4 regions of the Bradyrhizobium sp. Ses1 genome follow, and region 3 is predicted to be linked to each of the others. Evidence: riboswitches for the same ligand, from Rfam matches in the RefSeq annotation. Region 3 holds a riboswitch; each other region holds the start of a gene.
What was found. Region 3 has a riboswitch for cobalamin ahead of AC5ZG5_RS31230 (DUF1636 family protein). Riboswitches for the same ligand answer to the same signal wherever they lie in the genome.
Positions count from the first base shown of each region.

Region 1 (7,339 bases), on a different contig from region 3:
AAGGAGCCAATGCTCTGGCCGGCTTCCTTGAATGCGATGGCATTGGCGAAGATGCGCCCATCGACCTCCGGCAGGACCACATGCATAGCAAGGTCGCGCGGATTGAGGCCGCGGGTCGAGCTTTCCCAGCTGTTGTGGGACATGCCAGCCTGAGCGACCTGCAGCACGGGACAATCGGTCTCGGACAATATCCCCGCATTCTCGCGCGCGGTCGCCGTCGCAAAGGCTGTTGCGTTCACGATGATGTCAGGTGGGTGCGCGGCGAGCGCCGTGCGCAGGAACGCGATCGAACGCTCGTCCTTGAGGCTCGTGACATAGAGCCCGACTGCATTGAGATCGCGCGCCCCCAGCGCCGAGCACAGCGCATTGATCGCGGCGGTATCGCCGCCCGCGACGAGGGCGCGGTAGAAGATCACGGCAGCGTTTGGGCGTTGGTCAGTGGCAGGTTCGCCGTTCCAGAAGCCGGCGGCCGGCATTGGCCGCGCCGAGGGCGGCCTGCTGCCGTAGCCGATCAGATTCGCAGCGAAGCAAAGCGCCAACTGCGCGTTGTCGATGCCGCCTTCGGTGCAATAGCGCCACAGTTCATAGGTCTCGTCGGCGCCCAGCGTGCCGCGCGCAGCCAATGCGGCGTTCCAGTCGGTTTCTCCGGGAATGCAGGCGAACAACGTCCCGCGCTGGATCGCATCGCGCCGAAGGCTTTCGACACCGTGCGGCCAATAGCTTTCGCCGCCGAGCATCCGAAGAACGACGATCTTGGCTTCGCTGAGCGTACGTTCGACATAGAGATCGACAGAAGCGGGATGACCAAGAGCCAGCAGATTGGTCAGACGGACACTCGGGAAGTCCGCAGGCAATGCCGCATGCGCAGCGCCGAAGGCCGCGAGATCACTGTCCGCGGCAGACAATATCACGATGTCGGCGGTTTCCTGGCCGAGGTCGCGAGCGACATCTCCGTCGTCGATGCTGCCACCGCTGTCGAGTTTCAGATGCATTGATCGCCCTTCGAAAGGCTATCCCGCAAGCGCCCGACGTGCGGCATCGGCGTCAAATCCTTTCAGGCCGATCACGACAAGATGCTCGGCCTGCCTGGCGTCGGGCCGCGCGAACGCCAGCTCAACACGGCTGCCGACCGCCTGCACCACGATCGGCGCAGGCTTTTCGGAGATGCGCGCATGGCCCTTGACGCGCAGCACCCCCGCGAGACTGAGGACATCGCTGACCCGTGCGCGCATCGCCTCGACGCTCTCGGCCGCCGCAGGCCTTACGACGATACTGTCGAAATCGTCGTGATCGTGCTCCTCTTCCTCTCCGTGATGCCCGGCCCGCGCAGCGAGGTCGTTCTCGGCATCGGCCTTCATCCCGATGAGGACGTCGGGCGCAAGCGCTCCATGGGAGCGTACGACACGGACACCTTGCCTCAATTGTGCAGCAAGCCGGTCTTCGATGCCGCTGAGCACATCCGGCGACACCAGATCGCTCTTGGAAACGACCACGAGGTCGGCACAGGCGAGCTGATCCTCAAACACTTCCTCGATCGGGTCGTCGTGATCGATTTCCTCGTCCGCGGCGCGCTGGGCCGCGACCGCATGTTCGTCGAGCACGACGCGTCCTTCCGATAGCGCCAACGCGTCGACGACCGTCACCACGCCATCGACGGTTGCGCGCGTGCGGACCGCGGGCCACGCGAACGCCTTCAAGAGTGGCTGCGGCAGCGCGAGGCCTGAGGTCTCGATCACGATCGCGTCCAGCGGCTCGTCGCGCGTCAGCAGCTTGTCCATGGTCGGAATGAAATCGTCGGCGACCGTGCAGCAGATGCAGCCATTGGTCAGCTCGACGATGTCGCCGGGCGCACAGGCCTTGGCCGCGCATTCCTCGACAAGACCGCCGTCGAAACCGGCATCTCCGAACTCGTTGACGATGACGGCGATGCGGCGGCCGTCGGCTTGCGTCAGAAGCGAGCGCAACAGTGTCGTCTTGCCGGCACCGAGAAAACCGGTGAGCACGGTGACTGGAACACGGGACATATTTCAGGACTCCTTAAGGGAACGTTTGAGCCACAGCGGAAGGCCGGCCGCGACGAACACGACGTTGGGAACGCTTGAGGCGACCATCTGATTGAGACGGCCCTGCGCATCGCGGAAATCGCGGCCGAGCCTGGTTTCGGGCACGATGCCGAGACCGACCTCGTTCGACACCAGGACAACGGGGTTTGCGGCGACGCCTAGAAATTCCGCGAGCCGTTTCGCCTCGACATCGAGGTCACGCCCGGCGAGCATCAAGTTGGAGAGCCAGAGTGTCAGGCAATCGACCAGGACCGCGCAGCCGGGTCGCGATACCTGCGTAAGGACATCGATGAGCGCCAACGGCTCCTCCACGGTCGTCCAATCCGAACCGCGCCTGCTGCGATGATGCGCGATCCTGTCCTGCATCTCCCCATCGCCTGCGGTAGCTGTTGCCAGATACACGCGAGCAAGGCCGCTTTCGGCAATCATTCGCTCGGCAAAAGCCGATTTGCCCGAGCGTGCGCCGCCCAGTACCAGCGTGGTCGAGAGATCAGTCATTTCGGAGCGCTGCCATCTTCGGGCGACCAGCGAACGGGCGGCAGCCGCGCCACCATCCCCTTGCGCAGGATCTCGGCGCGCTCGCGCCACGGCACCAGGCCGTAGGTCGATTTGCGATAGGAATCGACGAAAGACGCGACGGCACCAGCGCCCTCGGGCTCGAGATCGCCGAAGAGGAAGGTGTAACCATCCGAGCTCGAAACCGCGACCGTGGTCGGCCGCTTGCACACGCTCAAGCACTGCACGCGCCGGACCTGAACGGCCGCGTCGCGTTTGCCTGTAGCGACCCGGATCGCGTCGAACATGGCGGGCCCGGCCAACACGCCCTCCGACGTCTTGCAGGTGACGCATACGCTCACGACGACGGGACTGCCGGGCGCAGTCGGCGGCAAATATTCGCCCGGGCGAGAATCAGTATCTTGCTGATCGACGTCGTTGCGATCCATCACGATGCTCAAGTCAGGCCCATGACGGCCGCGAGCTTTGTTGGATCGCGTTCGACGGTGGAAGACCATCGAACTCATTCCGTCCGGTGCACCCCGCCCGACGAACCTCCAAAGCACAATGCGCGATGGCAGGTCTCCTGGCTCGCGGGTCGTCGCCTTTCGCCGCCTTCCCGGTCATCCCAGTGGCCTCGGCTTTGGCTCGCCGCTTACAGTTGCGGGGGCAGCGTCGGCATTGCACCGACTTCCCTTTTTCACCTTCCCGAAGGAAGGACCATCGCCGCCACGCTAGCTGTCCCCGCGACGGCGGTCAACCGCAGTTGACCCGCCCGTTTGCTTCGGTCACTTAAGGCGCGCACGAGGAGCCCATGACCTTCCAAATCCCATCCGATTGGCAAATTCCCGCAATCGCTCCGCTCGATCAGACGCTTGCCGCAACGATGCGCGCGCGAATCGACGGCAAAGCCAAGCCGCCGGGCTCACTGGGACGAATCGAAGACCTGGCGGTGCAACTCGGCATGATCGCGCATCCATCCGCCGCAGCGCTGCAAAACGCCGTTCTGCTCGTATTCGCTGGTGATCACGGATTGACGGAAGAAGGCGTTTCGCAATATCCGTCCGCCGTGACGGCCGCGATGGTGAGGACTTATCTCGCAGGCCGAGCCAGCGCCAACGCCTTTGCGGCCGCGTCAGATGTCGGGATCCGCATCGTGGATGCCGGCGTCGCCAGCGAGCTGCCTTCCCATCCCGATCTCCTCAGCATCAAGATTCGGACCGGCACCGCGAATTCTGCGCGTGAGGCAGCGATGTCGGCCCAGGACGCGCACAAGGCGCTCGCGGCCGGCTTTGCCATAGCTTCCAGTGAAATCGATGCTGGGGCCGACATCGTCGCGCTCGGCGAAATGGGAATCGGCAACACCGCATCTTCCGCGCTGCTGGTGCATCGGCTGGCGCCCGCGCCGCTCGATGACTGCATCGGCGTCGGCGCAGGCCAGGACGAGCCAGGCATGGCCCGCAAGCGCGCCGCCATCCACAAGGCAGCCAATCGCAGCGATGCGACCGCGCCGTTCGAGGTACTCCGGGAATTCGGCGGCCTCGAGATCGCGATGATGGCAGGCGCCGCGCTTGGTGCAGCGGCACATCGCCGTCCGGTCGTCATCGACGGCTTCATTTCGTCCGCCGCCGCCCTCGTCGCCGTCAGGCTGGCGCCGGCGACGCGTGACTATTGCGTCTTCGCGCATAGGTCGGCCGAGAAAGGTCACGACATCGTATTGGCGGCACTTCAGGCACAGCCGTTGCTCGCTCTCGACATGAGACTTGGCGAGGGCACCGGCGCACTACTGGCGGTCCCGCTGGTGCGCGCCGCGTCCCGCCTGCTGACCGACGTCGCCGACCTCAGCGATGTGCTGGAAGGAAGGATCTAGATGAGCCTGGATCGTTTTCGCGACGCGGTCCGATTCCTCACCATCATTCCTGTCGGCGCTTCGAACGATGCGCCTGATTCCGAGTGGCTGGTCCGCTCGGCGCAGTTTTTCCCGCTGGTCGGTGCGATCGTCGGTTTGGTTTCGGCGGCGGCTCTTCTGCTGAGCTCGCTCGTATTAGGACCAGTGATCGCGGCGCTCATGGCAGTGTTGGCAAGCGTCCTTCTCACCAGTGGGTTCCACGAGGATGGCCTGGCTGACACCGCTGATGGCTTGGGCGGCGGCTGGACGGTCGAACAGCGTCTCACCATCATGAAGGACAGCCGGATCGGCACCTATGGCACGCTCGCGCTGATCTTCGCGGTCGCATTGCGGGTCGCGGCGGTCGCCGAGATGCCGCCGTGGATTGGTGCGGCGGCGCTGATTGCAAGTGGAGCCGGCGGTCGCGCCGTGGGCTTGCCGATCATCGGCTGGATGAAATATGCGGGTAACACCTCCGCGATGAAGGTGGCCTATGCGCCCTCTCCGCTCCGGGCAGGCGAAATCGGTTTCGCGACGATCGTCGTGCTGCTCGCGCTGGCACCGCTCGCCGCGACCTCCGACACGCATGCCCCGATCGCGCTTATTGGCGGCATCGCTTGCGGCATCGCACTGGCAGTTGCGGTCACGCTGTGGTCGCGACGATCGATCGGCGGCTATACCGGCGACGTACTCGGGGCCATCGAGCAGGTGTTCGAGGTTGGCTTCCTGCTCGGCGTTGCTGCCGTCATCCGGTCGGCCATGTGATCTGCGCCTATGTTCGAGTGAATCGTCGATGTCTGACGAAGGCGAACCGATCTGGCGCAGCGACATCGATTCATTGGCATTCCGTCCCTCCGGACACATGGGCATATGCGTCATGCACCGGCGCGCATTCCGGACGCTGCTGGGCTGCATGCCTTCGTCACAGCAGTGCATCGATTTCTACCTGATACACCGGGATTCGTTCGAAGCGGCGGCCCGCGCCAAACTGGCCGCGAGAAGCATCCGGGAAACGGACAACTTTCATCTCACCAGCCGCGACGTCCGTCGCCGGCTAAAAAATTCGGTCGCATCTGATGATGCCGTGGGCTAGAATGACTTGCCGAACGAGGATCATCATGCAGCAGACGCAATCAGCCAATTTTACCACCGTTGCCACCGGAACGAATGTCATCGTTCAGGCCGTTCTGGCGATGGCTCTTGGTTTGTTCGTCGTCGGCATGGTCGGCTTTTCGCACATCAGCGCCGTCCATAACGCCGCCCACGACGTGCGCCATGCCAACGCTTTCCCCTGTCACTGACGACAGATGCACGTCTTCAGATCGATCGTGTTTGCGGCATCGCTTGCCGGATTGATCGTCGGCGCGCTGATATCGGTGGTTCAGTTCTTCGGAACGGTGCCGCTGCTCCAGAAGAGCGAGGTCTTCGAGAAGGCTGCGGCCGATGCACACCACAAGGCTTCCCACGCCGGCAGCGCTGAAGCAGACCATCATCACGATGCGGAATGGGAGCCCGAGGAGGGCTTCCAGCGCAGCGCCCTCACCGTCGCCGCCAACGTCCTTACCGCGATCGGCTTCGGCCTCCTGCTCACCGGCATCTATGCGCTTCGGCAACGACCGGTCCATTGGCGCGAAGGTCTGTTTTGGGGCCTTGCCGGGTTCGCCGTTTTTGTCGCGGCGCCTGGTCTTGGCCTCCCTCCCGAGTTGCCGGGCCTGCCGGTCGCCGATCTCACCGCGCGGCAAATCTGGTGGATCGCAACCGCCGCTCTGACAGCATCAGCGCTCTACCTCCTGATCCTGCGCTCGGAGCCGTGGGCTGCGGTTCTCGGGGTCATACTCATTGTCATCCCGCATCTCGTCGGCGCCCCTGTTGCACCCGAGTCTCATGCCGAAGTGCCAGCGTCCCTTTCGCACCAGTTCGTGGTGACCGTCGTGCTCACCGGACTCCTGTTCTGGAGCCTGCTCGGCGTCGCAACGAGCCTCGCGTTCGATAGAGTATCAAGGAAGCGAGGTTAGGCCGCCGATCGTCAGGCTGGGCGCCCGCCACCTCGTCACCGGAATTGCCAGCACCAGGACGGATCGCCGCGATCGCGGCGCTCCGTCATGTCGACGCGCATGAAACGATCATGCGCGAGCGCGGCGCCGACCCAGAGCTCGTTCCAGGCATCGAACACCGCGGGAGACATCGGCCCGCGCTCTGCCATCAGGCGCCATGAGGTCTGCCGTACCATCGCGGTCGCGCCCTGCACGCGCAACTCGGCGTCGTCGCCCTGCCCACGGGCAATGCGCGCGAAGGCGCTGGCGAAGCCCTCGGCGCCGGGACCGACACCACCGAGCAGCGATGCAACGTCGTCAAAGGTGTGCATCCCGACCAGCCGCGCCGCAGCGCCGGCAAGATGGCCGCCCTCCTCGGGACCGAGCACCGCGATGGTTTCCGGCACGATCGACGTGATGTATTCCATCGCGTAGTTGCGCAGGACCTTTTGAAGGCGCCCTTCGGGCCAGGTGTTTTCGGCAAGCCGTGGCGCAAGATCGACCCGAAACGGGGGACATTGCTCGCCGGGCGAGAACTGCAGCCGTTCATCGGGTGTGAGGTCGTGATCCCACTCCTTGTAGTAGCCTTCCAGGCCGGGCTGTCCGTCGACCGTTTGGCCCGTACAGACGAAGCCCAGCCGCGGATTACCGAGGACGACGCCATTATTGGCGTGCCATCCGCGCAGCATCGCGCGCGACACTTCCGACGGAATGCCGCAGATCGCGGTGCCCGACCAGATCCACCGCGGCGGCGGATATCGTACCCAGGCCTTTTGGTCGCTCTCGTAAACATATTCGACCTTAACGCCGCCGACTTGGTTTGAAAGATAATGGTATTGCGCGCACGCGACCGCGTGCGG
Region 1 covers NZ_JCAMOQ010000016.1:103,407-110,745, forward strand. The annotation lists gene cobN (cobaltochelatase subunit CobN) at 1-992, opposite strand, end outside; gene cobW (cobalamin biosynthesis protein CobW) at 1,011-2,024, opposite strand; gene cobU (bifunctional adenosylcobinamide kinase/adenosylcobinamide-phosphate guanylyltransferase) at 2,028-2,561, opposite strand; gene AC5ZG5_RS20050 (DUF1636 family protein) at 2,558-3,007, opposite strand; cobalamin riboswitch at 3,118-3,298, opposite strand; gene cobT (nicotinate-nucleotide--dimethylbenzimidazole phosphoribosyltransferase) at 3,373-4,428, shown strand; gene cobS (adenosylcobinamide-GDP ribazoletransferase) at 4,429-5,211, shown strand; gene AC5ZG5_RS20065 (hypothetical protein) at 5,240-5,539, shown strand; gene AC5ZG5_RS20070 (CbtB domain-containing protein) at 5,565-5,747, shown strand; gene AC5ZG5_RS20075 (CbtA family protein) at 5,754-6,461, shown strand; gene AC5ZG5_RS20080 (hypothetical protein) at 6,497-7,339, opposite strand, start outside.
Region 1: linked by a shared signal. The riboswitch ahead of AC5ZG5_RS20050 (DUF1636 family protein) and the one ahead of AC5ZG5_RS31230 (DUF1636 family protein) in region 3 are both predicted to bind cobalamin.

Region 2 (7,339 bases), on a different contig from region 3:
GTCGTACGTTCCGGGCTTCGCGCGATCGTTGAAACGCGCTCCAATTGGATTGTAACTGCAGAAGCTCCCGACGGTGAGCAGGCGATTGCATTGGCGTTGGAAACGAGACCGGACGTCATCATCGCCGACTATTCCATGCCCCTCGTAAACGGACTGGAAGTCAGCCGCCGCATCAAGACGCTTCGTCTGCGTTCGGAAGTGTTGATCCTCACCATGCATGAAAGTGAGGAGATTTTGACCGAGGCTCTTCTGACCGGGGTACGTGGCTTCCTGCTCAAATCGGACGCCAGGAAGCATCTCATTTCAGCAATCGAAGCTCTGCTCGACGGCCGACCTTACTTTACCAGCGTCGTGTTGGAGAAATTGCTGACCGACTACCAGCTCAACAAACAGAACAAGTCCAGTGCGCTCCTCACATCGCGGGAGCAGAACGTCGTGCAGTTGATTGCAGAGGGGCATACCAACAAGGCCATCAGCTCCATCTTGAAGCTCAGCGTGAAAACTGTCGAAACCCATCGGGCGTCCGCCATGCGCAAGCTTGGCATGTCATCCACAGCCGAGCTGGTTCGCTATGCGATTCGCAAGAAGCTGGTTGCGCCCTGAGGCGCAGACAATTCGAGCAGCAGTCGTCGCGCCGGGTTACGCAGCGAGTATTGGATCATTGGCTGGAGTTCGCACGGCCCCGCCGGTGATATCGCCCGAATGCCACGCGCGGATTGACGGCGCATATGGCCCCTCGCCCCGACGCCGCGGCCATACATGCCGCCCGCGTGCGGAAGGAGCAATCTCCCGGAATCCCAGTGGTTCGAGATTGCAGGCAATAGGGATAGTCCCGTGCCGTAGCGGGACCAGCTTCGGCAATCCAGATCAAGCCGGCCGCAGATAAGAGTGCCATCAGGTAGCGCATGAGATCACCTCGCTCATTGAGGATATCTCCATAGTGCCGAAGGAGGACGCGCCTGAAAATACATGATTCCCCGGGGGCCAGCTTGACAAGATTCCCTAGAGCGCGCCGATCAGGATCGCGCCACCGAATTCTGAAGCCACGACGCGGGTGTCGAGAACAGGCATTACAGGTTCAGACCTTCCGTAGGATGGGTAGAGCCCCGTGCTTTTCAAAGATCTCGATGGCAGCGAAGCTGTCACCAACTCGATCAGCGCCGGCTCACGCCCCTCGTGCATCGCGGATTGCCTGGGCGACTTTCGTCGCCTGCGACACCCGTCCGATTCGCGCGCCCGTGACGATCTTTTTTCGACGCGTGCTCAAGCGCGGCACCATCCCTTCGTTGGCGGTCGATCCGGCGGAGGGATAGGGAATGAAGTCCGCGGCCCGACGCAGCGCGATAGCCTTTCGAGCCGCTTCGACATTGGCGGTGCGAGCTGCCAGGTTGTGAAGACGCCTGAGTTCGCTGTTAACCCGCTTCAGTGCCGCGGCAAAGACCTGCTTGCGTTGTGATGGACGATCGGCAGTTCCGGGGAAGTTCGCGCCGCGAGGCTGGCCTTTCCCGCGCGTCTCTCGCCGCTTTTGTCGGCCGAGCGTTCGCTCCTTGTCGCGCATCTTGCGCAAGCGGGATCGCATGTCCGCAAGATCAGCCGGCTCGACGTCATAGATGGCGGGATGATGCGTGAGGCGGATCGTCTCGTATTCATCGTGACTGAGGAGGCTGCGTTCGAGTTTGCATGGGACCGACATTTCCTGTTCCTCCGTTGAATCTGTCGATGCTCACATGAACGGTATCATCCAAGTTTAGCGACGCGTGTGGGTGGCATGTGATGCTCGCATAAGGCTGTAGGATTTGCCATCTGCCGTCCCTTCGCCTGTCAGCAACTTTCTGTGTTCGTCATTCAGGTCGCCGCTATCAGCGATCCGCAAAAATGCTGTTGGGTTCTGATCGTTATCGATTTGAGTTTTGCTCCGCCTTGTGCTTCTTTGCGCGCGTCATCGGTGCCCTTTGTAGGGTGAAACGGGAACGCGGTGCGGGAATCTTCCCCAATGCCGCGGCTGCCCCCGCAACTGTAAGCGGACTATTTGCGATCCGGATGCCACTGGGCCTGCCAAGCAGGTTTGGGAAGGCGGATCGCGAGACGACCGCAAGCCAGGAGACCGGCCGTTGACGGGTATCAACTCGTTCGACGGTGGGTCGGCGGAAGGGCATTAATGAACTTGCGGCGTTTTCTTGCCGGGTGTGCGGCCGTTGCTGCGTGCGGTCACACTGGCGCCATGGCCCAATCGGGTCCCGAACAGCTTCCTGCTGTCGTCATCAATCCGGAGGTCCGGTCCAAGCCGGCTCCGAGGAATAGGCAAAGGGCTTCAACGACCCATCCTGCGCGCCCGGCGCCCGGTAACGAGGCGCCGGCCGCGACTCCCGAAGTGGTCGTGACTCCCGACCGTACACTGGAGCCGGCGAGCCGGACCGGAAGCTCGGTCAGCGTGGTCACGCACGAAATGCTCGCGACCAGCAATCCGACTTCGCTCGTCGATGCGCTGCGGACCGTGCCGGGACTCGATATCACCGAAAGCGGCGGACCAGGCGCGACGACCAATGTGCGCTTGCGCGGCGCCAATACCGGCCAGACGCTGGTCATGATCGATGGCATCAGGGTCAACGATCCGACCGCCGCCAGCGGCGACTTCGATTTCGCGATGTTCGCCCCGGGCGCGATCCAGCGGATCGAGGTGCTGAAAGGACCGCAGAGCGCGCTCTACGGATCTGACGCGATCGGCGGCGTCGTGAACATCATCACCAAGAAGGGCACCGGTCCGGCACAACTCGACGTCAGCACCGAGGGCGGAAGCTACGGCACGGCGAGCACCAGCGCAGCGCTGACCGGAACCTCTGGGCCGTGGTCCTACGCGTTCACGGGAAGCGGGCAGCACAGCAACGGCTTTTCACGCTACGGCTATCGCATCCCCGCGCTCGAAGCCAAGTATGGCCCGCTCGAGCGCGATGGCTTCGACCGCGTCGGCGGTTCGGCACGCGTCGGCTACGATTCCGGCGAAGGCGTACGCCTGGAGACGGGTATGCTGGCCTCATTCACGCGGTCCGCCTATGATCAGGCCTCCGGAACGTTCCCGGACACGCCGTCGAGCGCGACGCGCCTGCTCGAACAGGTCTGGGGACGCGCGTCGTTCGACACGTTCGGCGGCATTCTCACCCATAGCGTGAGCGCATTTGAGACGCATATCGACCGCTCGTTCGACGACGTCACCTACAAGATCAACAAGCTGCCGCAGAACACGACATCCATCCTCTCCAATTTCGTCGGCGACAGCACGGGCCTGGAATATCAGGGCAACCTGAAGGTCGGCCCGCTGGGATCGCTCATCGTCGGATCGCGTGTGCAGCATGAAACGGCGAGCACCTCCGCCACCAACCTATTGCCGATTCCTGGAGCGTCGACGCCACAGCTCGTAGGCACGCAAGACACCAATTCAGTGTTTGCGCTCTGGCAACTGCCGATCGGCGAGCGGCTCAACATCACGATGGGCGGCCGGGTTGACGACGTCGTCGATGTGGCACGGTTCGAGACATGGCGAACCACCGCGGCTTACACGATCGCCGAGACCGGCACCAAGCTGCATGCGAGCGCCGGGACAGGCGCCAAGGCCCCGACGCTCTATCAGCTCTATGCGCCGACCTATGGCAATTCCGCGCTCAGTCCCGAGGAGAGCTTCGGCTACGATGCCGGCATCGACCAAAGCCTGTTCGGAGGCCGCGTTGTGGTTTCGCTGACAGGCTTCGGCAACAGGTTCAGCAACCTGATCGACTTTGTGACCGATCCGGCGCACCCGCTCGGGCACTACGTCAACGTCTCGCGTGCCGAAACCGACGGACTGGAACTAGGGGTCAACGTCGATATCCTGCCGGGCTACCTGAAATTCAACGCCGCCTATACCTATCTGCAGGCTAAGGATCTCTCGACCGGCCTGACGCTGGCGCGCCGGCCGGAAAACCTGGCGAGATTCTCGTTCCCGATCACACCGATCGAGGGCTGGCTGATCGAGCCACGCGTGCTCGCGGTATCCACGCGCTACAGCGGTTCAAACGAGACGCTACCACTCGCCCCTTACGTCCGCGTCGATCTCTACACCGAATACAAGATCGATGAGACCTGGAAGGTGTACTTGCGCGGCGAGAACATTTTCAATGAGCACTATCAGGAAGTGTACAACTATGGCACGACCGGACCTGCGGCTTACGCCGGGTTCAGTGCCCACTGGTGAAGCGGATGTGATGATGCGCGCGCGGGGTGCGCTATTTGACCGAACCAAGCGCGCTGGCCAGGCGATCGAGACCATCGTCCGACGCAAGGCCAAATCGCAGCCATTCGCGTGCGCCGTTAAAGCTCCGGCACCAGATGTGGCGTCGGGCCAATTCGGTGTGCAACGTCGGGGCATCGGGATGGGAGGCAAGGCGAAAGAGCGTCGTCCCTCGGACGAGCTGAAGGCCCGCCGCTGTCAGGACCCGATCCAGCTTGCTCGACTGCCGAGCGAGCTTCGCACGCATCGCATCAGCCCAGGATCGATCCCGCAGGGCGGCCGTGCCCAGGTGAAGCGCTGGGCCGGAGACCGGCCACGGGCCCAGCGCCGCCGATATACGTTCGACGATATCGCGTCGGCCGATCACGAAGCCGAGGCGAAGTCCGGCGAGCCCATAGAACTTGCCGAAGGAACGCAGTATGAGAATGGGAAGATTGGCGCTCATCGCGGCAGCACTGATGCCGGGATCGACATCGGCAAAGGCCTCATCGATAACCAGCCAGCCTCCGCGACGATCGAGCCGTTCGGCAACCTGCCGGAGCGCCCTGCGGTCCGCGATACGTCCATCCGGATTGTTGGGATTGACGACGACAGCGTGAATGGCGCGGTCAGGCAGCGCGGAGAGATCATTCAATGCAATAATCTCTCGGCCTCCGCTCCTCCACGCAGCCGAATGCTCGCCATAGGTCGGAGTGACGATCGCGACCGCTCCGGGCCCGGCGAGATGCGGAATCCATTGAATGAGGGTCTGCGTGCCGGCGGCGGCTGCGATGCCTGCATCGTCGGGTACGCCGTAAGCTTCGCGTGCGGCGGCGAGGAGGTCCCGTTCGTCGGCACGCGATGGCAAGCGCGTCCACACACTGTCTGGAAGGGAGTGCGGAATCGTCCACGGCCAGGGATTGATTCCGGTCGACAGGTCGAGCCAGTCCGCAGGCTCGCCGCCGTGGTGCGCAATAGCTTCCGTCAGATCACCGCCGTGCTTCATAATCGCTTCATGCCATCAATCGCGCTCCTGCGCGAGACCCTTGTTGGCCTAACGCGGCCGGCGATCGGCGCAACGTTCTTGTTACTCGCAGCACTGTTCGGAGCACATGCCGCCCATGCAGCCGATCTGCCACGCGTCGCTTCCATCAATGTGTGCACCGACCAACTGCTGCTGGCGCTGGCCGACCCAGGCCAAATTCTCGGCCTCAGTCCCTATTCGCGTGACCCCGCCCGCTCCTGGAACGCGGGAAAAGCCGCAGCCTACCCTCGATTATCGGGCGAAGCAGAAGATGTGCTGATCTTGCAACCGGACGCCGTGGTCGCCGGCAAGTTCACCAAGCGTGCAACACGGGAGCTGCTGAAGGACAAGGGCGTCCGCGTGATCGAATTCGACGCTGCGCGTTCGCTGGAGGATGTGAAGAGCCAGATTCGGCAAATGGGCGAACTGCTGCACCAGAAGGATCGCGCCGCATCCGAGATAGGGCGCTTGGACACGGCAATCCAGCACGCCAGGGCGGCGGTATCGCAGCGATCCTATCGCGTGCTCGCCTTGTCGCGGCGCGGCTGGGTCTCGGGCGGCGGCAGTCTGATCAGTTCCATGCTGGCCACGATCGGCCTCAACAACGCGGCAAGTGACCTCGGCTACAAGCTCGGAGGTTTTGCGTCGCTGGAGGCGATCGTCAAGCTGAGACCCGATCTGCTCCTTGTATCTGATAGCGGCGACTTCGCGGAGGACGAAGGCGAGGCATTCCTGCTGCATCCCGCGCTGGAACGTTTCTATCCGCCGTCGAAACGCCTGGTCATCCCCGAGAAACTGACTGTCTGCGGCGGGCCGATGCTTTCGGAGGCGCTGGAACGCCTCGTCTCCGAACTCGGCCGTGTGGCGCGATGACATGCTGGCGGGAAGCGAGACGATCCTGATCGTTGTGCTGGCGATCGCATTCGACGCGCTTATTGGCGATCCGGATTTGCTGTGGCGGCGTCTCCCTCATCCGGTGACGCTGATGGGCTCCGTGATCGACCTGCTCGATCGCGCGCTGAACCGCGAGCAATGGTCGGCCACACGGCGCAGGGCCGCGGGATGCCTGACCACGGGCCTGCTGGTCGCGATCTGCGGCGGCCTTGGCCTGCTGCTGGAAGCCACGCTCGGGTGGACGCTGCTCGGGCAAGCAGCCCAAGGGCTTGTGGCCTCCATCCTGATCGCGCAGCGGAGCCTCCATCAACATGTCAACAGGGTCGCCTCCGGCTTCACCGGCGGCGGACTTGCCGAGGCAAGGCGCGCGGTGTCCATGATCGTCGGCCGCGATCCCGAACAGCTCGACGCCAGCGGCGTCTCGCGCGCGGCGATCGAATCCTGCGCAGAGAATTTTTCCGACGGCGTCGTCGCGCCGCTGTTCTGGCTGGCGCTGCTCGGGTTGCCGGGATTGTTCGTCTACAAGGTCGTCAATACCGCGGACTCCATGATCGGCCATCGCAGTCCGCGCCACGAATCCTTTGGCTGGGCGGCGGCGCGGCTTGACGATCTGCTCAACCTCGTCCCAGCAAGACTGGCTGCGGTACTGATCGCACTCGCTGCGCCGATTGCAGGTGGCTCCGTCGCGCAGGCATTCAAAGTCATGTGGCGCGACGCTTCAAAGCATAGATCGCCGAATGCGGGCTGGCCGGAAAGCGCCATGGCAGGCGCGCTCGGTCTCGCCCTGGCCGGGCCTCGCCGCTATGGCGACCGCCTCGTCGATGACCCCTTCCTCAACGCCGGCGCCCGGATGAATGCCGGTTCTGCCGATATCCGCCGCGCACTCAAGCTGCTGATGGCCGCCTGCTCGCTCGAAGCAGTCATCTATGCCGCGCTGGCGTTGGTGGTTTGACGGCTCCGCGCGATCTCGAGCATGCGATCGATGTCGAGATGCGCTTCCAGATGGTCGGCCAACGCATCGAGCGCCGATTCGATCCGAGCTTCATAAGCGACAGACGACGCAATGCCGAGATTGGCGAGCCACGCCTTTCGAAAGCTGTCATTGACGAACAGCCCGTGCAGATACGTCCCCTGCACGCGGCCATCGGCCGAGCCGGCACCATCCGGGCGGCCGGCGATCA
Region 2 covers NZ_JCAMOQ010000016.1:91,493-98,831, forward strand. The annotation lists gene AC5ZG5_RS19990 (response regulator transcription factor) at 1-603, shown strand, start outside; gene AC5ZG5_RS19995 (DUF3551 domain-containing protein) at 659-907, opposite strand; gene AC5ZG5_RS20000 (hypothetical protein) at 1,166-1,567, opposite strand; cobalamin riboswitch at 1,927-2,127, shown strand; gene AC5ZG5_RS20005 (TonB-dependent receptor plug domain-containing protein) at 2,378-4,225, shown strand; gene cobD (threonine-phosphate decarboxylase CobD) at 4,257-5,246, opposite strand; gene AC5ZG5_RS20015 (ABC transporter substrate-binding protein) at 5,256-6,137, shown strand; gene cbiB (adenosylcobinamide-phosphate synthase CbiB) at 6,139-7,110, shown strand; gene AC5ZG5_RS20025 (cobyric acid synthase) at 7,083-7,339, opposite strand, start outside.
Region 2: linked by a shared signal. The riboswitch ahead of AC5ZG5_RS20005 (TonB-dependent receptor plug domain-containing protein) and the one ahead of AC5ZG5_RS31230 (DUF1636 family protein) in region 3 are both predicted to bind cobalamin.

Region 3 (7,339 bases):
AATCGGCATCGCGATGCCTGACCTCGCCGCGTTCCGGCTGAACGGCGATGATTGCCTTGCCGCGCCGGATCGCCGCGAAATGAAATTCGCCGCCACGGCAGCTCGGGTCATCCTCGGGCGCGCCCCAGGCGCGCGCGAGATCATCCTGCAATTGGCGCGGAAGCCGAGCCAGCTCTGCGCGGTAGTCGGCGACGCTCCATATCAATTCCCGGTTCAGGAGACCATCACCGAGCGTGTGCACCGGCTGGACATCGAAACCAGCTACACCGAGATCGGAGAGCAGTCTTTCGACGGAGGCCAGCGCGTCGAGTCCGACCGCATGCGCGATCTGGTGCGGGCGGCCCGGATAGTTCGAGAGCACAATCGCCAACTGCTTCTCGCTCGCAGATTTCTCCGCAAGCCTCTGCCAAGCCACGACCCGCGCGGTAATGGCATCGACGCGCTCGTCGTCGGGCCGGTGAGCAAGATGCGTAAATTGCAGATCGGGGTCGCGCTCGGCTGCCGATTTGAAGCTCACCACGCCTGCGAACAGACGGCCATCAACCTCCGGCAACACCACATGCATCGCCAGATCACCGGGCGAGAGGCCGCGCAGCGACTCGGCCCAATCCGCCCGCCTTGCCGTGGACAGCGCCACTTGGAACAGAGGGCAAAATGCAGCATCAAACGGCGTCGCGCCGTCGTCGCCAACCGCGGAGAACGCGGTGGCATTGACGATGGCCGCCGGAGCACATTGCGCGAAATGCGCGCGCAACCAATCCACGACGCCCGCCGCCTTCAGTGAAGTGGCGAACACACCGTAGGCATCAAACCCCTTCCGCCGCAATGCTACGATCAGTGCATCCACCGGACCTGTGTCGGCGGCGGTGAGATAAGAGCGATAGAAGGTGACGATCGCACGCGGCTTCCCACCGGAATCCGGCAGCGTTGGAACGACCCCACGCGCGGGGTCGTAGAAGCCCATCTCGGGAACGTCCATCTCCCCGACGACCGGCCCCGCATAGAGACCCGACGCCAGCGCAAGCTGGGCGATCGCCGCCTGCGCTGCGACCGGCCCGCCCTTGTCGCAGAGCACTTTTAGCCGTCTGAGCGTCGAGACCGGCAAAGTCGAGAACGCATCGAGCCGCAGATCATCGCGACCATCCGCCGGCAGCACAGCAAGCGCGATACCGCGGTCCTTCGCCAATTGATGCAGCGCCGTCAGTCCATACGGCCAGTAAGACTCGCCGCCGATCAAGCGCACCAAAATGCCGCGCGCCTGCAACAGCGTTCGTTCGACATAGGTGTCAACCGACAGCGGATGACGCAGCTCCGCGAGGTTCGCAAGCCTCAGCGACGGCAGTTTCTCGCGCCCGCGCCGCCACCCGGAGGCAAACGCGGCGAGATCAGAGTCCGAAAACGAGAGCGCCACGAGATCGGCCGGATCCTGGCCGATGTCCCTGGGCGTCGCGGTCTCCTCAAGACCACGGCTCTCGCGAAAGACGACGTGCATCAGATGCCAAGTCCCGCAATACCAAGTCCCGCCTTGATCGCGGCTTCGTCGATGTCGCCGTGCTCACCGATCACGACCAGTTTTGACTGTTTCGGCCGCGCCCCCCAGGGCCTGTCGAACTGATGGCGCACCCGTTCGCCAACCGATTGCAGCAGCAGGCGCATCGGCTTGCCTTCGACCGCGATATAGCCCTTGGCACGCAGCACGTTCTGCTCGCGCGCCAGCCGCTGGATCGATGCAACCAGCGCATCGATATCGGTGACCTCCGGGAGATCGACGACGACGGACGCAAAATCATTGTGCTCGTGCTCGTCCTCGCCATCATGATGCGAGGGGCGCGCAGCGAGATCATCCTCTGCAGCTGCTTCGAGCCCCAGGATCACGCGCGCGTCAACGGCGCCATCGACGACCGGCAGCATCGGCACCCGGCGCGGCATCTCGGCCTCGATCGCTGCCTTGGCTGCTTCGAGCCCTGCCGAGCCGGCCAGGTCTGCCTTGGTGAGCAGCACGATATCGGCGCAGGCGATCTGGTCTTCGAACACCTCCGAGAGCGGCGTTTCGTGGTCGAGATTGTGATCCGCCGCGCGCTGCGCTTCCACGGCGTCCGGGTCCGGCGCAAAGCGACCGGCGGCCACGGCCTCCGCGTCGGCGAGCGCAATCACGCCATCAACGGTGATCCGCGACCGGATTTCCGGCCAGTCGAACGCCTTGAGCAGCGGCTTTGGCAAGGCCAGCCCCGATGTCTCGATCAGGATGTGGTCGGGCTTCACCTTGCGCGCGAGCAGTTGCTCCATCGCAGGAATGAAATCGTCAGCCACGGTGCAGCAGATGCAGCCATTGGCGAGTTCGACGATGTTTTCTTCCGGACAATTTGCATCAGCGCAGGATTTCAGGATCTCGCCATCGACGCCCTCGCTGCCGAACTCGTTGACGAGCACCGCAAGCTTCTTGCCGTTGGCATTGGTGATCAGATGCTGGATCAGCGTCGTCTTGCCTGATCCCAAGAAGCCGGTGACGACCGTGAGCGGGACTTTTGCGAGCGTGTTCATTCGGCGGCCTCCGGCACGATGGCGATGGAGGGAATGCGAGCAAGCGATTGCTTGCGGAAGATTTCGGGCCGGCCGCGCCATGGCACGATGCCGTCGAGCGCCGCTGCGTAAGCCGCAGCGCCCGCGATCACATCGTTTGCGTTGGCGTCGGACAGGCGACCGTAGACATAGGACCACCGTCCCGGCGCGTTGAGTGCGACCGAGCAACCCTGGGTGCAAGCCGACAGGCATTCGACGGGAACCAGATTGACGCCATCCGGCACGCCGGCATCGCGAATGGCGGCATGCAGCCGGGCGCCTGGCGTAGTCTCGCCCTCCGCAACGGTCTGGCCTGCCCGGCAGGTAATGCAGACATGAAGTGTGACGGTCATCGCCCCTTCCAGGATAAACTGCGGGAGGCGATGAGGTGCGCGAATCCATCCGAAGGAAGGCTCGCTTCCCCGTCGCGGAACACCCCGTCCGCCGGTCTCAAACGTTGCGCTGGCAGGTCTCCCGGCTAGCGGAGCAGGATTTTGTCCTTCGGTGCCCGCCTTCCCGACCCCGTTCGGGGCAGTGGCTTCGGGCATCTCTCCGGTCACGGTCGCGGGGGCGGCTGCTTTTCGAACCCAAACCTCTCGATTTGAGCTCTATCGCATTCCCTCTTCGCCTGTCGTAGGACAGGAACCAACGCAGGCCCACCATTTGCCTCTACCTGCGACTTGTCAAGCCGAAGGACCACGTCAGATGATGTCTGAACAGGATGCCGCCGAGGACGAGGATGCCGTCGCCTCCGAGGCCTCTGCAGATGCCCGCCACGCGGCGAAAATGACGAAGAAAAAGGTCGCCCGCGACAAGATCATGGCGACCAAGAGCGGCGAGAAGGGACTGATCATCGTTCATACTGGCGCAGGAAAGGGAAAATCATCCTCCGCCTTCGGCATGATCGTGCGCTGTGTCGCGCATGGCTTTCCCTGCGCCGTGGTTCAATTCATCAAGGGAGCCTGGGATACCGGCGAGCGCCGCCTGCTCACCGGACATTTCGGCGACCTCTGCCAGTTCTATGCAATGGGCGAAGGCTTTACCTGGGAAACGCAGGATCGCGCCCGCGATATCGCCGCAGCAAGGGCAGGCTGGGACAAGGCGAAGCAACTGATTCTGGGATCCAGCCTTGCGCATGGTCGTGCTCGACGAGATCAACATCGCGCTTCGGTACGACTATCTGGAGATCGCGGAGAACCTCGAAGCCACCGACGACGCATGTCGTTCTCACCGGCCTTCGCTGTCGTCGCTATCGCCGCAACTCTGCTCTGGCTAAGATAACTGTCCACGCGACCTAGGGCTCGGCGAGGCGCGCAGGCCCGGCAAGTGCAAGATCGCTTTTCTCGCATTGTCACGGATTGCCAATTTCGACGATCTCGACCCGCTCAAGCTTGAGCCCGGCATCGATCTCGTGATGGTTCGCCCCGGAGAGGCCATTCCCGGCGACGCCAGGCTTGTCATTATTCCCGGCTCGAAGTCGACACGCGGCGATCTTGCCTTCCTGCGCGCGCAAGGCTGGGATATCGATCTGCTGGCACATCACCGCCGCGGCGGTCATGTGCTCGGTGTCTGCGGCGGCTACCAGATGCTCGGGCGCAGCGTCGCCGATCCCGAAAGGATCGAGGGACCGGCGGGCGAAACGCAAGGCCTCGGGCTTCTGGATGTAACCACGGTCATGACCGAGCAGAAGACGCTCACCCGCGTAGCCGCACAACACATCGAGACCAGACAGCCGATCGATGCCTATGAGATCCATATCGGGCAAACCGATGGACCCGATCGCGCGCGTCCGTTCGCCCTGCTCGATGGCGCGCCGGAAGGCGCGATCTCGCGCGACGGACGCGTCTACGGCAGCTATCTGCACGGCCTGTCTGCGTCCGACGATTTCCGCAAGTCCTTTCTCGCGCAGCTCGACATTCCAGCGGCGGACCAACCGTATCGTGGAGAGGTAGAAAGCGCGCTCGATGCGCTTGCCGACCACATCGAGGCTCATCTCGATGTCGAAGGGCTGCTCGCGCTGGCCCGCTGACCAGGAGACGTCAGCGCGAGAGGGCCTCGCTCAGGCGAGCCCACTCGGCCTCGCCGCCCGGCAGACCCAGCCGCAACCATCGCGGTTGTTGTTCAAAGATGCGCGACCAGATGCGTGCGCCCGCAAGCCGCGCCTGCGCCGTGCGCGCGTCTTCGGTCTCATAGAGACGGAACAGCGGCGTGCCGCCAACGAGCTTCCACCCCTGCGATTTCACCGCGGCGTCGAGCCGCTGACATTCGCGTTCGAGACGACTCGCGGTTGCCATGGCCCATTCGCGATCCAGCAAGGCGCGCCGCCCGACCGCGATCGCGGCACCTGAGACCGGCCACGGACCCGCCATCGCCGATAGGACAGCGATGTCTCGCTCCCCGCCAAGCACGAAGCCGAGCCGCAAGCCAGCGAGGCCATAGAACTTTCCGAATGAGCGCAGGATCAGGAGGCCCGGTCGTCCCGCCTCCGATGCGAGCGACAATTCGAGAACGGCGTCGGCAAAACTCTCGTCGATGACGAGACAACCAACGCGTGGCAGCAACGCGAGCAGGTCTTCCCTGTCATGGCGTCGTCCATCGGGATTGTTGGGATTGACGACCACGGCGAGATCGGTTCCAGCCAGAGCGTCAAGCGTCGGGACCTCGGCAACGTCCCAGCCAGCGGCCGACAGAACAGCAGCGTATTCGTTGTATGTGGGCGCGAGAATGTGGGCTCGACCACGGGGCGCGAAGCGCGGCAGGAGCTGGACAGCTGCTTGCGCGCCGGCCATCGCCACGATCGACGCGCTGGTCCCATAAGCCTGCCGCGCAGCCTCAAGCAGCAACTCGATGTCGGATCGCGATGGCAGTGTTTGCCAATGTTTTGGCTCGATTTCGCCGACCGGATAGGATTGCCGATTGATGCCGGTCGACAGATCAATCCAATCCTCCACGCGCCCACCGAAACGCTGCACCGCCTGATCGAGATTGCCACCATGCTCCTGCATCGCCTGCCCCGTCATACCAAAGCCAGTGCCGCGAGCAAACCGCCCAGCAACAGCATCGCGCGGATGTAGAGCGTCAAGCCTCGCCGGACGTCGGCAGCCAGCGGATCGCGCGCACCCTCGTTCAACCAGGGCTCGTTGGTGATGCTGCTGTGATAGCTACGCGGTCCGCTCAATCGTACGCCAAGCACGCCTGCCATCGAGGCTTCCGGCCAGCCTGCGTTGATCGAACGATGGCGGTTCGCGTCTCGTACCATGCATGACAGCGCTTCCGAAAGGCGCGAGGAAACCAGCACGAAAAGAAAGCCTGTGAGACGCGCCGGGATGAAATTGGCGATGTCATCGATGCGCGCAGCCGCCCAGCCAAAATACAGATGGCGCTCCGAACGATGGCCGATCATGGAATCCAACGTATTGATGGCCTTGTAGCCGACGATGCCCGGCGGGCCGAACAGCGCGCCCCAGAACACGGGCGCGACGATGCCGTCCGATGCATTCTCAGCGAGGCTCTCGATGGCTGCGCGCGCGATCCCTGCTTCATCAAGCGTCGCGGGATCGCTCCCCACGATCTGCGCGACCGCCAGGCGTGCCGCATCGATGTCGCCAGCTTGCAGCGGCGGAGCCACAGCGGCGACATGGTCATAAAGCGAGCGCAGCGCGACCATGGGCCAGGCGAGAAGTCCGAGGAAGATGACGCTGCTCCACCCCGGGGGCAGCACGCCCTGCACGATCCAACCGATCCCGACGCAAAGCCCGATCACCAGCAGCGCGGCGGCGACGCCTGCGCTGCGGCGGATCGAGGAAGCATCGGCCGATCGGTTCCAACTGCGATCGAGCAGGCTAATCAGTCCGCCAATCCAGGTGACGGGATGGCCGATGCGCGCGAACAGCGCGCTAGGCCACCCCATCAGGGCGTCCACCGTCATCGCCACCGCCATTGCCCCGGCAAAACCCACGGATCGTCTCCTGTTACGCCCGCCCTGATGCGCAAGAATTACGCCGCAGCGCAAGCCCCTCGGAGCAGAATTCAGCTTTGTCTTTGCCGGCGATTGGTGGTTAGTGCTGGTCTTAACGGAGGGTTCGATGCCGATTGTGCTGATCACGGGAGGCGCCAGGTCGGGAAAAAGCCGGCGCGCCGAGGCGCGCGCACACACCTATCCCGGCCGGCCCGTCTACATCGCGACCGCCGAAGCGCTTGATGCGGAGATGGAGGAGCGGATCGCCCGCCACCGCGCGCGCCGCGGCGATGATTGGATCGAGCGCGAGGCTCCGCTCGATCTCGTGCAGGCGTTGAACAAGACGGACGGCGGCGGTGCCCGCCTCGTGGATTGCCTGACGCTGTGGCTGTCAAACCTACTCCATGCCGGACGCAACTGGTCGGACGACGCCGCCCTGCTCACGGATGCACTCGGCTGGCAACAGAGTTCGGTGGTCCTTGTCACCAACGAGGTCGGCCTCGGGATCGTGCCGGACAACGCGCTCGCGCGCGTATTTCGCGACGCCGCCGGTCTGTTGAATCAACAGGTCGCCGCGGTCGCCGACGAGGTCGAGTTCGTGGTGGCGGGATTGCCGATGAAGGTCAAGTGATGGTTCAGCGCGAGCAAATCCACAGCATCGTCACCGACTTAAGGATCAGCATTTCGTTCGCCACGATTCTTCCCTTAGGTCACGCCGCGGCCGCGGACGATGGCGAAGTTACGCGCGCAAGCTGGTCGCTACCGGTTGCGGGATTGCTGGTCGGCTTGGTGGGATCCGCCGTTTACGCCATCGCCCATGCG
Region 3 covers NZ_JCAMOQ010000036.1:69,309-76,647, reverse strand. The annotation lists gene cobN (cobaltochelatase subunit CobN) at 1-1,492, opposite strand, end outside; gene cobW (cobalamin biosynthesis protein CobW) at 1,492-2,541, opposite strand; gene AC5ZG5_RS31230 (DUF1636 family protein) at 2,538-2,912, opposite strand; cobalamin riboswitch at 3,007-3,224, opposite strand; partial or broken gene AC5ZG5_RS31225 (cob(I)yrinic acid a,c-diamide adenosyltransferase) at 3,268-3,794, shown strand; partial or broken gene AC5ZG5_RS31220 (cobyric acid synthase) at 3,854-4,588, shown strand; gene cobD (threonine-phosphate decarboxylase CobD) at 4,599-5,564, opposite strand; gene cbiB (adenosylcobinamide-phosphate synthase CbiB) at 5,576-6,517, opposite strand; gene cobU (bifunctional adenosylcobinamide kinase/adenosylcobinamide-phosphate guanylyltransferase) at 6,645-7,148, shown strand; gene cobS (adenosylcobinamide-GDP ribazoletransferase) at 7,148-7,339, shown strand, end outside.

Region 4 (7,339 bases), on a different contig from region 3:
CGCGAGAGCAGCGCTCCGAAGTCACGATAGGTCGTTCGCTTGCCATCGGAGATGAACGCCGTTCGATCGCCGCCGCGCCTGATCGCCCTGATGAGAATGTCACCCATCGTGGACGGTGCGTGAAGTTGATCCATCGATTACCTTTCCGCCATCTGCCGGGCCACGACTAGGATGCTCGCTCGTAGACGATGACAGCGGCGAGCGCCTCTTCGAGTCCGATCACGCCGCCACCGTTCTCCTGGAGGGCAATACGTGCATTCGGGACTTGTCGGGCCCCCGCCTCGCCACGCAACTGGGTCACCAATTCGAAGCACATGGACAGGCCGGTGGCGCCTATTGGATGACCTTTGGAGACCAACCCGCCGGATGTGTTAATGGGTAGCGCGCCGCCGATCTTCGTTGCGCCGCTGGCTACGAATTGTCCTCCCTCGCCGACGTCGCAAAAGCGCAACATCTCGCTCTGATAGATCTCGCAGAAGGAGGTGGCATCATGTACCTCGGCAACATCGACGTCGCTGGGTTTGATGCCCGCCATCGCGTAGGCGCGATCAGCCGCCGCTCGCGAAAGGCTTGGTTCGTCCGGGAGGCGATACTTGCCGCCAGTCACGGCCAGCCCTCGGATCAGAACGGCACGGCGCTGCACCTCCGCGGGCTGGGCGCGAAGGAACGTTTCCGAGCAAAGCAAAGCCGCAGCGGCACCGTCTCCGATCGGCGCACACATCGATCGTGTCAGCGGGTCCGAGACCATCCTGTCGCCAAGGACCTGTTGTGGAGTCATTTCGAAGCGATATTGCGCATTTGGATTGAGCGCGCCGTTGCAGTGGTTCTTTGCTGCACCGATTGCGATCTGCTCGGCGGTGGTTCCGTAGAGCTGCATATGCAGCCTGGCCTGCATCGCGTAGGTGTCCATCGCTACCGTGCGGTCAGGAGATCGCTGGAATGGCTTTCCCACTTCGCGACCGATCTGCGCGTAATGTTCCTCCCACTCCTGCGGATCGAAACTGTCCAATCCGCGCTCGAACTCCGCGAGCATGGCGGCCTGATTATCTGGATCGTAGAGTTTCTCAACCCCAAGGGCGAGGGTGAGATCGGCATCGCCGGCGCGAATCTCCTTAAAAGCTGCGGCTAACGCCAGGCTGGCGGTGGCACAGCCGCCTTCCACGTTCACGATCGGCGCCCGTTCCGGAAACCAGCCCTCGCGGACGAGCGGAATGAAGCACACGTTGCCGCGCGCAGAGGCTTGTCCCCAGTAATGCATGAGACAATTGCCGAACCAGGCGGCTTCGATGGGCGGGTATTCCTCAAGCTTCGCGTCCGACAGCGCCCCGAAATAGGCGTCTCGCGTGAGCTGTTTGAAGGACTTGTCCGGCCATCGCCCAAACGGGGTCGCATAAGCCCCGAGAACATACACATTGTTGGTCAAACGATCGCTCCTCATGATGAAGGTTGTTCGCGTGCCACTGCGTGCTGGCGCGCTGCGCATTCGACTAGCCGCGTTTCGCGACCAGGGGGCAGGTGCTTTGGTCCAGGGGACGGAATGCCTTGTCGCCGGGAGTAGCCGAGAGTATCTTGAAGAGATCCCACTCTCCCTTCGATTCTTGCGGCTTCTTGACCTGGAGCAGCAGAATGTCATGCAACATGATGCCATCGGCACGAACGCGCCCATCGGGCACCATCGGATCCCTGACCGGAAGTTCGCGAATCTTGTTTGCGATCGCCTCGCGATCGTCACTGCCTGCCGCTGCGACGCTCTTGAGATAATGCAGCGCGGCCGAATAGACACCCATTTGGACCGAGGTCGGCATTCGGCCTTGACGCTTTTGGAAACGTTCCGCCCAGGCGCGGGTTTCCGGCGTGCGATCCCAGTAGTAGCCGTCGGAAACGATCAGCCCTTGCGCCTCTTTCAGACCCACGGCGTGAGCGTCGGTGAGGTAGAACAGTCCGGTCGCCAATCTCTGGCTTTGTGTGATTCCGAACTCGTTTGCCTGTTTGACAGAGTTGATGGTGTCGGAACCGGCGTTCAACAGGGCGACCACATCGGCCTTCGAAGCTTGCGCCTGCAATAGAAAGGACGAGAAGTCCGCCGTATTCAGCGGCGTCTTGACGGATCCCACCACGGTGCCGCCGCTGGCTTTGATCGCCGCCGTCAGGTCTGCTGAAAGCGCCTCGCCCCAGGCATAATCCACCGGAAGGAAGAACCAGGACTTCCCCCCGCTCTCGGTAACTGCGCGGCCCATGGCGTTGGCGAGTGCGTAGCTGTCGTAGACCCACATAAATCCGTACGGCGAGCACGCCTCGGCGGTGAACTTTGAAGTGCCGCCCCCGGCGGCGATCAGAATTCCGGACTTGTTTCTGACGATGTCCTGAATAGCGAGCAGGATTCCGGAGTTCGGAACGTCGAGGATAAGGTCGACTTGCTCGACGTCGAGCCATTTGCGGGCAATGGATGTCGCTACGTCGACCTTTTGCAGGTGATCGGCCGAGATCAATTTCACCGGTTTGCCGAGCACGCTTCCGCCGAAATCTTCGATCGCCATCTGCGCTGCTACGACCGAACCTTTTCCCGAGCCGTCGGCGTAGGGTCCGCTCTGATCGTTGAGCACCCCTATGGTGATGCCGTTTGGCCCTGCATTTGCGGGCGGCGCCGCCAGCACTGCAACAAGAACCGCAATCGAAGCCGTCCAAAATTTCCAGTTCACAATTTCCTCCCATCCTAACAGCTCTGTTGTTTTTGCTCGAAGCTGTCGTGCGTTCCTCCCCCAAGTGGCGACAGAACGACTGTCTCCTGCCTAGGGCCGGTCGCGGCACTGAAACCTGCGACCGGATGGCGACAGATACCCCAATAATTTATATAGTACAAGTTTATTGTGATATTTGGTCGTTGCGGGACGTCTGGCTGGGACCTAGATTGTCGGTTAAGGAGGTGGCGGATTCACAGGGATGGTCGGTTTGGTGAAGCAGCAGAATTCCTCTCACGCCTCTAAGGCGCAGTCAGAAGTCCCAGCCGATCTTCGCAAAAAGACTCTGAAGGCGTTTTTGCTGCATTTCTTCGCCAACGTGATTCTTGCCGCGGACGCCGAAGCCGCACTGGAGCCCTACGGTCTCACCCGCCTGCACAATCGTGTGTTGGTTCTGACCGCGATGAATCCGGGAGCGACGGTCAGTGATCTCTTGCGTGCGATGCGTGTATCGCACCAGAATTTGAATCCGACCATGCGGCAACTCATCAAGGACGGCCTGCTGATCGCGAAGATTGGCGAAGAGGACCGAAGGCAGAAACGACTCTACCCTACGGCCAAAGGCCGCAAACTTGTTCAGACAGTGCTCCGCCGACAGTTCGCGCGCCTGGAGGCCGCTTTGGCCGATTGCGGCCCTGATGCGACGAATGCGTTCCTCGCCGTGCACGAGAAGCTTGTAGACAAGGACGATCTGAGATGGGCAGAGCGGCTTGCGGAAGATCCCTCTGGACTCGCAGATGTTTGATACCAAGGACGGCTTGGCCGGCCGGCCCGACGTGGCTTCTCCGCTCCGTCCAGAGCCTGCAATGAGAGGATTGACTTCGGCTCAGACAACCTCCTAGATCACGACTGACGGTTCCCCTTACGGGGATCAAAAGGGAACGCGGTGCGGGGACTTCTCCTCTATGCCGCGGCTGCCCCCGCAACTGTGAGCGGCGAATCTTTCGTCATGCGCCACTGGGAGCCTCGGTCCTGGGAAGGCGACGAAGGGTTGGGACCCGCAAGCCAGGAGACCTGCCGTCAGCCGTGGTCACACGCAAAAATGTCGGTCGGGGAGTACAGACATTGTTTTCGACCGGCGTGCCATAGGCACGTTCGAGCGAGACCTCGTTTGCGGTGACGTGCCACTGACGTCATACCGAGGTCTGCTCGTGCTCTCTATCGTTACTATCGTAAGGCAGCGTGATGCTGCCCGGCTCGCTTTCAGATACTTCCTGCCGGTTCTCCTGCTCGAATCTTCTTCGGCAAACGCCCAGCAGCCTGCGACGTCCCATGTCTTGCCTCCCGTGAGCGTTATCCAGCCGCAAAAGCCTGCGGCAAAGCGTATCAATGATCAGCGTTCAACTTCCGCAGCGCGACCTGCGCAATCTCAGTCGAGCCGGAGCCCGGCGGCGCGAAGCACCACGCCCTCGACCGCAACGTCCGACACGCCATCTCCGACGCTAAACCTGAACAAGCAGAACGCGAGTGGCAGCCGCCTCAACCTCACTCCGCTGCAGACGCCCGCCAGCGTCGAAACGATTACGTCGCAGACCATCGCAGAACGCGGCCAGCATAGTGTCACGGACGCGGTCACCCAGAACGCAGTGGGCTTTACCGCGAGCCCGGCGCCCGGCAATGGCGGCCTCTCGTTCAGCACGCGCGGCTTCACCGGAAGCAATTCGGTGATGACGCTGTATGATGGCACTCGCCTCTATGTTGGCGCAGGAACCGTGACCTTTCCGTTCGATACGTGGTCGGCGGATCGCATCGAGGTCATGCGCGGGCCAGCCTCCGTTCTGTACGGGGAAGGCGCAATTGGTGGGATCATCAATGTGATCCCCAAGAAACCGGTCACGACGCCCTACAACGATGCCGAGATATCGCTCGACACCAATACGACGCGACGCATTGCGGTGGATAGCGGCGGCCCGATCAATCCGAACGTATCCTATCGCGTCAATGCCATCGGCAACATGTCGAACGGCTGGGTTGATCGCGACCAGACGTCGAATGTTGCGGTCTCCGCCGCGGTGCGTGTCCAGGCCGCCGAAAACCTCGCTTTCACACTCTCGAACGACTACAGCAATCGAAGCCCCTCGCGCTATTTCGGCACACCGCTGATCAACGGCGGGATCGACGACACGTTGCGGTTCAAGAACTACAACGTGCTCGACAGCGCGATCCGCTATCAGGATAACTGGAGCCAGTTCAAGACCGAGTGGGACGTGACGGAAGGAGTCAAGGTCCAGAACACACTCTACTACCTGACCAGCCGTCGGCATTGGCGTGATGTCGAGAACTATAGTTGGAATCCTGCGACACGGTTGATCGACCGAACCAGCTACATCGAGATCTTCCACGACCAGGCTCAGGTCGGTAACCGGATGGACGCAACGTTTCGTGGTCATCTGCTGGGCTTCGCCAACGAGTTCGTTGCGGGCTTCGACGTCAACCGGATCGATTTTACCCACACCAACAATTCGCCCTATGGCGGCGCATCTTCGGTTAGTCCCTATGCCGGCGACATGGGGTCTTTTGCGACCTCCACGACGCGAACCACGCCCGGCTACAATGCGATCGTCAATCAATATGCGTTGTTTGCCGAGGACCGGCTGTCGCTAACCGATCAGTTGTCCGTTGTAAGCGGCATCAGGTTCGACCGGCCGGATGTCGACCGCACCGATTACAGGACACCAACGAATAATTTCGATATCTCGCTGTCGGGTACGAGCTGGCGAACCGGCGTGGTCTACACGCCCGTCTCGAACCTCGCCTTTTACGGACAATATGCGACAGCCGTTGATCCCGTCACCAATCTCATCTCGCTGTCGGCCACGCAGAAAACCTTCCAGCTTGCCACGGGCAAGCAAACCGAGGTTGGGGTCAAGCAATCATTCTGGGGCGGCCGTGGTGAATGGACGCTGGCAGGTTACGAAATCGTCAAGAACAACCTGCTGGTCCCGGATCCCAACAATCCCGCCGGCCTGGCGCTGCAAGTCGGCCAGCAATCGTCGCGCGGGATCGAAGCATCGATCGGCCTGGCACTGAATGATGGTTGGCGCGTCGATGCCAATCTCGCGGTGCTGCGGGCCCGGTACGACAACTTCAGCCAGGTGGTGGGCGGCAAACTCGTCAGCTACGCCGGCAACGTTCCGACGAATGTGCCGCAGCAGGTATCGAACGTGTGGCTGACCTGGGACTTCGCGCCGAACTGGTCCGTCTACGGCGGCGTGCAGATCGTAGGGCAAACATTCTCCGATAACGCCAATACCCAGCTTCGCCCCGCCTACACCGTGGTCAACGGCGGACTGCGCTGGAAGCCTGACGGGCAAACCACGGTGGCGCTTCGCCTCTACAATCTCTTCGACACTGTCTACGCCACGTCCGCCCCTTCCGGGCAATGGCTGCTCGGCATGCCGCGAACGGCAGAAGTGTCTGTCAACGTGAAGTTCTGATCATGCGCCGCGCGTTGATCCGGAAAGGACGGCGGTGGCTTTACATCACCCATCGCTGGATCGGCATCGCGACCTGCCTGTTGTTCGCGATGTGGTTCGTCTCGGGCATCGTCATGATGTACGTGGCGTTCCCGCAGTTGACCGATCGCGAGCGCTGGGCGGCGCTGCCACCGATCGCTTGGGACCGCGTGCTCGTGGCGCCCGATCGAGCCATGGCCATTGCCGGTGTTGCGAACTATCCGCGCGATCTTCGCCTCGTCATGCTGAACGATATCCCCGTCTATCGGCTGCTGGACTGGAACGGCGCACGCAAGACCATATCGGCAACGGACGGTCATCCGATCGAGGACATCACGACCGAGCAGGCGCTGGCGATCGCCCGCCATCATCCGAATGCCGTGCATCCAAGACTGATTGGCACAATCGAACGCGATCAATGGAGTGTCACGGCGCGCTATGATCCCTTGCGGCCGCTCCTCCTGGTGTCGCTAGGAGATGAAGCCGGAACCGAGCTCTATGTCTCGGCGAAGACCGGTGAACTGGCGCTCGACACCACGCGACGTGAGCGGATCTGGAATTGGCTAGGCTCGATCCCACACTGGATCTATCCCACGGTCCTCCGCCAGGATGGCGCAACTTGGCGGCAAGTCGTGCTCTGGATATCAGGAATCTGCCTCGTGGTGGCGGTTACCGGTTTCTGGATCGGCATTCTACGGCTGCGATTGCGCCAGCGTTATGCCCGGGGCAACGTCACGCCTTATCGGGGATGGATGGCCTGGCATCACATCGCCGGATTGATCGGCGGCATCTTCGTCCTGACGTGGACATTCAGCGGTTGGCTGTCGCTTAATCCGGGCGAGTATTTTGCAGGCCGAGGCCCGAGCCGGGAGATGGCGGTCCGATATGCTGGGCATGATGCGCCGCGGATTGTCGCAGCCTTCCAATCGATGCCTCCGCTCGGGGCGGTCGAAGCTCGCTTTGTCTGGCTCGGCGGCCATCCGCTGATGGTGCTCACCGACCGCGACGGCGATCAGACTGTTGCCGATCCGGCAAGCGGCGCCACGAAGGTGCTTTCCGACGACGAGATTTTCTCAGCGGCGAATAGCTTGTTGCCAAACGCCGCGGTGACCGCGCGCCTGCGCCTCCAGCAGTTCGATGATTATT
Region 4 covers NZ_JCAMOQ010000017.1:100,637-107,975, forward strand. The annotation lists gene AC5ZG5_RS20800 (AMP-binding protein) at 1-134, opposite strand, end outside; gene AC5ZG5_RS20805 (thiolase family protein) at 167-1,483, opposite strand; gene AC5ZG5_RS20810 (ABC transporter substrate-binding protein) at 1,488-2,654, opposite strand; gene AC5ZG5_RS20815 (MarR family transcriptional regulator) at 2,941-3,483, shown strand; cobalamin riboswitch at 3,575-3,774, shown strand; gene AC5ZG5_RS20820 (TonB-dependent receptor) at 4,025-6,175, shown strand; gene AC5ZG5_RS20825 (PepSY domain-containing protein) at 6,178-7,339, shown strand, end outside.
Region 4: linked by a shared signal. The riboswitch ahead of AC5ZG5_RS20820 (TonB-dependent receptor) and the one ahead of AC5ZG5_RS31230 (DUF1636 family protein) in region 3 are both predicted to bind cobalamin.